4 regions of the Streptomyces sp. NPDC049954 genome follow, and region 2 is predicted to be linked to each of the others. Evidence: riboswitches for the same ligand, from Rfam matches in the RefSeq annotation. Region 2 holds a riboswitch; each other region holds the start of a gene.

Region 1 (2,195 bases), on a different contig from region 2:
TCAGCTCCTCAGCCTTGCCGTCGACCTTTTCCAGCGCCTGGTAGAGGGGCACCGTGCCGATGGGGACCGGCGCATTACGCAGCACCCATTCCCTCGTGGTGTGGATGTTCCGTCCGGTGGAGAGGTCCATGACGGTGTCGGCACCCCAACGGGTCGCCCACGTCATCTTCTCCACCTCCTCCTCGATCGAGGAGGTCACCGCGGAGTTGCCGATGTTGGCGTTGACCTTGACCAGGAACCGCTTCCCGATGATCATCGGCTCGGTCTCGGGATGGTTGACGTTCGCCGGCAGCACAGCACGCCCGGCGGCCAGCTCGGCCCGGACGACCTCGGGTTCGAGGTTCTCGCGCAGCGCGACGAACTCCATCTCCGGGGTGATCTCCCCCCGCCTGGCGTAGGCGAGTTGTGTGACGGCGCGTCCGCCCCTGCCCCGGCGCGGCTGCCGGGGGCGCCCGGGAAAGACCGCATCGAGGTTGCGGAGCCCACCCCGGGGGGAAGTGTGCTTGAGCCCGTCGTCCTCCGGTCGCACCGGCCGCCCCGCGTACGTCTCGGTGTCGCCGCGGCCTGCGATCCAGTTCTCCCTGAGCGGTGCGAGCCCACCGCGTACGTCGGTGCTCGCGGTCGGGTCGGTGTACGGGCCCGAGGTGTCGTACAAGGTCACGGTACGGCCGTTGGTCAGGTGCACGGCCCGCACCGGCACCCGCAGGTCGGGGCGTGAGCCCTCGACGTACGCCTTGTGCCAGCCGATGGTGCGTTCACTCTGCGGGGGCCTCGGCTGTTCGCTCGCGGGCCTCTCCTTCGCGGAGGCAGGGGTGTGCGCGTCCGATGTGGTCATGAGACCTACTCCCTACGCCGGCATTACCCGGTAACAGGTTCGGCGGTCGACGCAGCCTTCCCGCACTTCTCGCCGGGGTCCCGGCCGTACGGAGTTCAGCGTCCTCTCAGCCCGGTGCTCCGAGCTCCCGCGTGTACATATCGCGGCTTCACGCTAACGCCCTCCCGGGCGTGCTGAACAGAGGGCGTGTGCCGTTCTTGCGATGATCGGGCGGTGACGACACGACCCCCCACCGATCTCGGCCACGACTCCTCCCACGGCCACAGCCATCACCACGGCCCGGCGGCGCCGGGCTCAAGGAGACTGCGCACGGTCATCGCCGCCGTGCTCGTGCCGTTCACCGCTGCCGTGGTCCTGGGGCTCGTGACGCTGTGGCCCGGCGAGCCGCCCGAGCACGGGCGTTCAGGCGTGGGCTTCGACCGGCAGACCGTGGCCGGCAAGGTCGTCGGGATCACGCACATCGGCTGCAAGGACGGGACGGCGTCGAACGGTGCGTCGGGCACGGGTTCCGGGACGGCCGGGCCCTCCGAGGGCTCGTCGGGGGCAGTACCGGGCAACGGCGGGCACGCGGACGGTGTCTGCGAACAGGCGAAGGTCGAGGTCACCGAGGGCAAGGATCACGGGCGGACCTTCAACGAGCTGGTCCAGCCCGACTCCCCACGCCGACTGCACGTAGGCCAGGAAGTCGTTCTGGCCTACGCGCCGGACGCGCCCCGTGAACTCCAGTACTCCGTCACCGATGTCGGCCGAAAGCTGCCGATGCTGCTGCTTGCCGGGATCTTCGCGCTGGCGGTGGTCGCCGTCGGCCGACTGCGGGGGGTCATGGCGCTCGTGGCGCTCGCCGTGAGCTTCCTCGTGCTCACCTTCTTCATTCTGCCCGCGGTGTTGCAGGGGTCGAATCCCCTGGTGGTGGCGGTCGTGGGGGCGAGTGCCATCATGTTGCTCGCGCTCTACCTCTGCCACGGGCTGACGGCCCGCACCTCGGTGGCCGTCCTCGGCACCCTGGTGTCTCTGTTGCTCATCGGCCTGCTCGGCTCGCTCTTCATCGGGTGGGCGGCGTTGACCGGCAACACCGACGACAACACCGGGCTCGTCCACGGCCTCTATCCCCAGATCGACATGAGCGGGCTCCTGCTGGCCGGCGTCATCATCGGTTCGCTCGGCGTGCTGGACGACGTGACGGTCACGCAGACCTCGGCCGTCTGGGAGCTGAGGCAGGCCGACCCGACGATAAGCCGACGTGCTCTGTACCGCGCCGGTATCCGGATCGGGAGGGACCACATCGCCTCCGTGGTCAACACGCTGGTGCTGGCGTACGCGGGAGCCTCTCTGCCGCTGCTCCTGCTCTTCTCGCTGGCTC
Region 2 (2,195 bases):
ACAGGTCGGCGACGTTGCGGTAGTGCGGCGCCTCGCTCTCGGGGCGCGGTGGGGCGGGGCGCGGGGAGGTGCCGTTGGCCAGTACGCGGGCCCCGGCCTTCTCGGCGGCCTCCACCAGGCGGGCCCGGGCCGCGGCGGTCTCGGCGCCCAGAGAGCGCAGATCCGGGCAGACCGGGGTGGTCGTCTCGATCATGCTGGTCAGCAGTTCGCGCTGCGGGGCGGTGGCCGCCTCGTCGGGGTGCAGTCTGCGGTGGGCGGTGAGCAGGTCGGCGGCGCCCTCGACCGGGACGAGGGTGTCCGGGTCCACGAGGAGGAACTCCTCCTCGACCCCTAGGGTCGGCGGCGCGTCGGCCGGGGCGCTCATCGCGGGCCGCCCGGGTGGCGGTGGAGCATGAACACTTCTTCACTGATCATGCGTGGTCCTCCGGGTGGGGAGCGGGTGGACGGGCCCGGGCGCGGGGCGCCGGGGCTGGGGGCGGGTTGCGGTCGCTGAACGGGACTGCGGTGCGGGCAGGGCGTACGCGGGGACGGTGCGGGGCGGCGGCCTCGTGCCGGTGTTCCGGGCCGGCTTCGTGCCGGGGGCCCGGGCGGCGCGGACAGTGCCTTCCACTGTCCCGCGCGCCGTGCGTGCGGGACAGAGCGCATCCCGGGCGCCCCGGCGCACGGAATCCTCACCTCCGGGCACCGGGTGCACGACCGGAAATCGCGTAGCGGCAGGGGCCGCGAGGCCGTGTCCGGGGTGGTCACGACGCCCCGGCCGTCCCACCCGTCCCACCGGCGGCCGTGGGTCAGGCGTTACGCTTGCCCGCGTACCGGACACGGGGTGCCCCGCTCGGGGGCTGAGATCACACCCGTCGAACCTGAACCAGCTCGTACTGGCGGAGGGATGTCTTTCATGTCGTTGCCGCACGTCTCCGACGGCTCCTCGCAGCAGCACACCACCGCGGAACGCTCCGTCTTCGACGGCCGGATGCCCTCCGCGCCGGGCGATCTGCGGATGGAGGCGCGCGGGATCACGCCGGTCCCCGAATCGCACCGCTACGGCGGGCCCGGCCGGCTGTTCACCGTGTGGTTCGCGCCCAATCTGACGATGACCGGGGTGTTCACCGGCACGCTGGGCGCGGTGCTCGGCCTCGACGTCGCCACCGCGCTGGCCGCCGTCGTGTTCGGCACCCTGCTCGGCGCGGTGCCCGCGGCCTGGCTCGGGACCTGGGGCAGCCGGACCGGGGCGGGTCAACTCCCCTTGTCGACGCTGGCCTTCGGGAAGGCGGTCGCCCTGCCCGGGATACTCCAGTGGCTGTCCTCGGTGGCCTGGGACGCCCTGATCGGCCTGTTCGGCGGTGACGCGCTCGCGCGGCTGCTGGGCTGGCCGTTCTGGATCGGGGTGCTGGTCATGATGGCGGGCCAGGGACTGGTCGGGGCGCTCGGGTACGAGGCGATCCACCGCCTCCAGAGAGTCATGTCCTTCGCGCTCGCGGTGGCCTTCGTGGTGCTCGCGGTGAAGCTGCTCGACGGGGCCGATCCGGTGACCACGAGCGGCGTGCACGGCATGGACCGCTTCGGGGCGATCGTGCTCACCTCGACGGTCGCGCTGAGCCTGTCCCTGTCCTGGGCGCCGTACGCGAGCGACTTCAGCCGCTACCTTCCGCGCGAGACCTCCCGGCCGCGCATGTTCTGGTTCACGCTGCTCGGGATCGGGCTGTCCTTCGTCGCGGTGCAGTCGCTCGGGCTGTGGGGTGCCTCGGTGTTCACCGACCAGACCGCGAAGGGCGTGGACGAACTGCTGGGCGGCGGCGCGCTCAGCGCTTTCGGGCTGCTCGCGGTGGCGCTCGCCGCGCTGTGCAGCAACGCGATGAACGACTACAGCGGTTCCCTCGCCCTCCAGACGGTGGGGGTGCGCATCCCGCGCCCGCTCGCGGCGGTCCTCGCGGCGGCGCTCGGGTTCCCGCTGGTGCTGTGGATGCACGCGGCGGACACGGCGGCCCGCTTCCAGAACGTCCTGCTGTTCGTCGGGTACTGGATTCCCGGCTTCGTCGCCGTCGTGGCCGTCGACTGGCTCGTCCGGGCGCGGGAACGCGGCGGCGCCCCGGTGGACCTGGCGGCCGAGACGGCGCGTCCGCAGCCGTCCTGGCCGGCCCCGCTGGCCTTCGTCGTGGCCTTCGCCGCCGCCGTCCCCTTCATGAACACCTCGCTGT
Region 3 (2,195 bases), on a different contig from region 2:
GAGGCGGGCCGCAGCCCCGCGCGCATCTCGGCGAGCGGCAGTTCGGTCAGCCCCGGCACCAGCTCATGGGCGTCCCGCAGCAGTTCGTACACGCCGCCCGCCGTGACCGTCGTGTCGAAACCCTGTTCCTCGCTGGTCGCGCCGACCACGAGTTCGCCGTTCTCACGCGGGACCAGGTAGACGCTGCCGCCGCGCACCACCGCACGCACGGTCCGGCTCAGGAACGGCGCGTACCGGGCCGGGACGGTCAGCCGCAGCACCTGGCCCTTGACGGGGCGCACGGGCACGGCGACCTCCGGCGGCACCCCGTCGAGCCCGCCGCTCTCGCAGCCCGCGGCGAGCACCGTCTGCTCCGCCGTCAGCAGCCCGCCGCCGGACAGGGCCACGCCACGCGCCCGGCCGTCCCCGACGAGCAGCCGGACGGCGCGCTCCCGGCGGAAGGCGACCCCGGCGCGCGCGCACGCGACGAGGAGCGCCGAGGCGAGCCGGCGCGGATCGATCTGGTGGTCGCCCGCGACGCGCAGCCCGCCGCGCACCCCCGGGGCGAGCATCGGTTCGAGGCGGCGGCACTCCCGCCCGCTCAGCCACTGCGAGTCGAGCCCGCACCGCTCGTGCAGCGCGTGCAACTCGCGCAGCTGGGCCCGGTCGTCGCCGTCCAGCGCGACCGCGAGCGTCCCGCACTCCCGGTACCCGAGGTCCTGCCCGCTCGCCTCGGTCAGCTCCGCCACGAAGGCCGGATAGCGGCGCGCCGAGGCGAGGTTCAGCGCGAGCAGGGTCTCCTCGCCGTAGTGCAGTTCGGTGACGGCCGCGAGCATCCCGGCCGCGACCTGCGCCGCACCGCCCCCGGGCCACGGATCGGCCACGGCCACCCGCAGCCCGTGCCGCGCGGCCCGCCACGCCGTGACGAGGCCGATGATCCCGCCGCCGACGACGAGCACGTCCACCGGCGCCCCCGAGGACTGCCCGGAGGGCGGAGCGGGAGCGGTGGACGGTGGAGGCATGGGCACGATGCCCCTCCCTTCGCCGGAATGACCCGGATCAGGTTCGGACGGTCGGAGGCCGCTCCAGCCTCCCTCTCAGCCCGGTCGTCCGGGCTCCCGCGGTGTCCCCGTCACCCTAGACCCGCCCGCGGGGCCCCGGTAGGCCCGGCCCCGCGGGCGGTCACGCTGTGGGGGAGATCTCCCGCCCGCTCCCCGCCGCCGCCCCCGGTGCCCGTCCTACAGTGACCGGGTGAGTGAGCAGAGGCAGCACGAGGCGGACAGACGCACGGTGGTCGTCGGGGCGGGCATGGCCGGGGTGCAGACCGCCGTGGCCCTGCGCGAACAGGGATACGCGGGGCGGATCCTGCTCCTGGGAGCGGAGACGCACGCCCCCTACGACCGCCCTCCGCTGTCCAAGGCCGTCCTGCTCGGCACCGCCGAGGACTCCGCGTTCGACGTCGACTTCGCCGCCCTCGGCGTCGAACTGCGCCTGGGCGTCGAGGTCCTCGGACTGCGCGCCGCAGACCACGAGCTGGACACCTCCCACGGGCCGCTCGCCTACGACACCCTCGTCCTCGCCACCGGCGCCCAGCCGATACGGCTGCCCGGCACCACCGGTCTGCCCGGCGTGCACCTGCTGCGCACCCTCGACGACGTACGCCGCCTGCGCCCGGTGCTCGCCGCCCGGCACACCGTCGTCGTGGTCGGCGCCGGCTGGATCGGCGCCGAGTTCACGACCGCCGCACGCGAGGCGGGCTGCGCCGTGACCGTCGTCGAGGCCGCCGGACGCCCGCTCGCCGGCACCCTGCCCGCCGAGGTCGCCGCCCCGATGGCCGACTGGTACGCGCGGGCCGGGGCCGTCCTGCGCACCGGCGTCCGGGTCGAGGCGGTCGAGGACGGCGCGGTCGTCCTGGAAGGCGGCGAACGCCTGCCCGCCGACGCCGTCGTCGTCGGCGTCGGGGCCCGGCCCGCGACCGGCTGGCTCGCCGGCTCCGGCGTCGACCTCGCCCCCGACGGCTCCGTCCTCGCCGACGAGCACCTGCGCACCTCGGTGCCCGGGGTGTACGCGGTCGGGGACTGCGCCTCCTTCCCCTCCCGCCGCTACGGGCGCCGCCTCCTCGTGCACCACTGGGACAACGCCCTCCAGGGGCCGCACACGGTGGCCGCCGACATCGCGGGCGACGGGGCCGAGCCCTACGACCCCGTCCCGTACTT
Region 4 (2,195 bases), on a different contig from region 2:
CGCGGGGGGATCGGCCTGCTGCCGCGGCAGCGAGCGCGACTCCGCACCGTCGGAGCACGCGGTATCCGCCTCCGTGCCCCCGGGGCCCGTCGAGCCGGTCACTTGACGACGAGTGAGGTCCACGACTTGATCCACGCCTCACGGTGTTCAGCGATCGCCTCGGGCGCGACGGTGTGCGCGCCCTGCGCCGTCCCGTCGTACTTGGAGAACAGCTCCGGCAGTTCGGTGCCCTTCACCACAGGGTTCACGAACATCTTGAGCGGCATGTCCGCCTGGAACCTGCCGCTGATCAGGAAGTCGATCAGTGCTTTGCCACCCTCCTCGTTCGCCGCACCGTCGAGGAGCCCTGCGAACTCGATCTGCCGGAAGCAGGTCCCCGACGCCACACCGGTGGGCGCGTCCTTCGGCCGGGGGTCGGCGTACAGGACCTCCACGGGCGGGCTGGAGGCGTAGGAGACCACGAGCGGACGGTCGCCACCGGCCTTCCTGCCTCCGGCCGAACCGGAGAACTCCTCGTTGTACGCCTGCTCCCAGCTGTCGACGACCTTGACGCCGTTCGACCTCAGCTTGCGCCAGTACCCCTGCCATCCGTCGTCGCCGTATTGCGCCGTCGTACCGAGCAGGAAGCCGAGGCCGGGCGAGGACGTCGCGGCGTTCTCGGTGACCAGAAGATTCTTGTACTGCGGCTTCATAAGATCGGCGAAGCTGCGGGGTGGGGCGAGCTTCTTCTGCGCGAAGTACTTCTTGTCGTAGTTCACGCAGATGTCGCCGGTGTCTACGGGAGTCACGCGGTGCCTTGCCCCGTCAAGCTGGACGTCGGTCCCGATGCGGTTCAGTCCCTTGGCCTCGTAGGGCTGGAACAGCCCGTTGTCGAGGGCGCGGGACAGCAGCGTGTTGTCGACGCCGAAGAAGACGTCACCCTGCGGATTGCCCTTGGTGAGCACCGCCTGGTTCACGGCCTGGCCGGCGTCGCCGCTCTTGAGGACCTTCACCGTGTAGCCGGTCTTCTGCTGGAAGGCCGCGAGGACGCTCTTGGACGCGGCGAAGGAGTCGTGAGTGACCAGCGTGACGGTCTTGTCCTTCGCCTTGTCGTCCCCGTTGCCCCCGTCCGAGCCGCAGCCCGCGAGGGCGCCGATGCCGAGGCCCGTGGCCGCGACGCTCGCGGCAATCCTTTTCGTGATCGTGATGCGCACTGAATTCCTCCTGGGTGACCAGGAGAAGACGCGGCCATGCCCACCTCCCGGCCGGAAGGTGGGCATGGCGCAACAGCATGAGTGATGACCGAACTTCCTACCCGGAATGACCCGGGCGAGGTTCAGAGGGTCTGCGACCTGGTCGCCCCGTGACGGGACGTGGTGCCGCACTCTCAGCGCTGTGGCGCTCCCCTGTCGGAATGTGTGAAGTTGTCTCCGCCCCGTACCCACGACGCCGCTCAGACGGACGAGTACGGAACGAATGTACGCAGCCACCCTACCGCTGGGAGCATCCGGTGGCGCAGGTCACCGTTCCGCGGCCGCGAGCTGGCCGCACGCCCCGTCGATCTCCTGCCCCCTCGTGTCGCGCACCGTCACCGGCACACCGTGGGCGGCGATGGCTTCGACGAAAGCCCGCTCGTCCTCGGGGCGTGACGCGGTCCACTTGGAACCCGGGGTGGGGTTGAGCGGGATGAGGTTGACGTGGACGCGCTTGTTCTTGAGGAGACGGCCCAACAGGTCCCCGCGCCACGCCTGGTCGTTGATGTCGCGGATGAGCGCGTACTCAATGGACACGCGCCGCCCCGACTTCTCCGCGTACTCCCACGCGGCGTCCAGCACCTCCCGCACCTTCCAGCGCGTGTTGACGGGGACGAGGGTGTCGCGCAGTTCGTCGTCGGGGGCGTGCAGCGATACGGCGAGCCGGCACTTGAAGCCCTCGTCGGCGAACCGGTGCATGGCCGGGACGAGGCCGACGGTGGACACGGTGATGCCACGCTGCGACAGCCCGAGACCGTCGGGCTCCGGATCGGTGAGACGACGGATGGCGCCGACCACACGGTTGTAGTTGGCGAGCGGCTCGCCCATCCCCATGAAGACGATGTTCGAGAGACGGGCGACGCCCCCGGGGATCTCCCCGTCGCGCAGGGCCCGCATGCCGTCGACGATCTGGTGCACGATCTCGGCGGTCGAGAGGTTGCGGTCGAGACCGGCCTGCCCCGT

Evidence for each region. Region 2 has a riboswitch for thiamine pyrophosphate ahead of AB0J21_RS01355 (cytosine permease). Riboswitches for the same ligand answer to the same signal wherever they lie in the genome.
Region 1: another riboswitch for thiamine pyrophosphate. It lies ahead of thiC (phosphomethylpyrimidine synthase ThiC); the one in region 2 lies ahead of AB0J21_RS01355 (cytosine permease).
Region 3: another riboswitch for thiamine pyrophosphate. It lies ahead of thiO (glycine oxidase ThiO); the one in region 2 lies ahead of AB0J21_RS01355 (cytosine permease).
Region 4: another riboswitch for thiamine pyrophosphate. It lies ahead of AB0J21_RS31630 (thiamine ABC transporter substrate-binding protein); the one in region 2 lies ahead of AB0J21_RS01355 (cytosine permease).

What each region holds. Positions count from the first base shown of each region.
Region 1 is NZ_JBFALS010000018.1:52,638-54,832, reverse strand. It holds gene thiC (phosphomethylpyrimidine synthase ThiC) at 1-835, opposite strand, end outside; TPP riboswitch at 828-976, opposite strand; gene AB0J21_RS30105 (YibE/F family protein) at 1,049-2,195, shown strand, end outside.
Region 2 is NZ_JBFALS010000001.1:316,073-318,267, forward strand. It holds gene AB0J21_RS01350 (glutamate--cysteine ligase) at 1-364, opposite strand, end outside; TPP riboswitch at 810-904, shown strand; gene AB0J21_RS01355 (cytosine permease) at 896-2,195, shown strand, end outside.
Region 3 is NZ_JBFALS010000005.1:342,601-344,795, reverse strand. It holds gene thiO (glycine oxidase ThiO) at 1-1,001, opposite strand, end outside; TPP riboswitch at 999-1,111, opposite strand; gene AB0J21_RS13435 (FAD-dependent oxidoreductase) at 1,231-2,195, shown strand, end outside.
Region 4 is NZ_JBFALS010000021.1:83,699-85,893, reverse strand. It holds gene AB0J21_RS31630 (thiamine ABC transporter substrate-binding protein) at 99-1,187, opposite strand; TPP riboswitch at 1,270-1,397, opposite strand; gene rlmN (23S rRNA (adenine(2503)-C(2))-methyltransferase RlmN) at 1,500-2,195, opposite strand, start outside.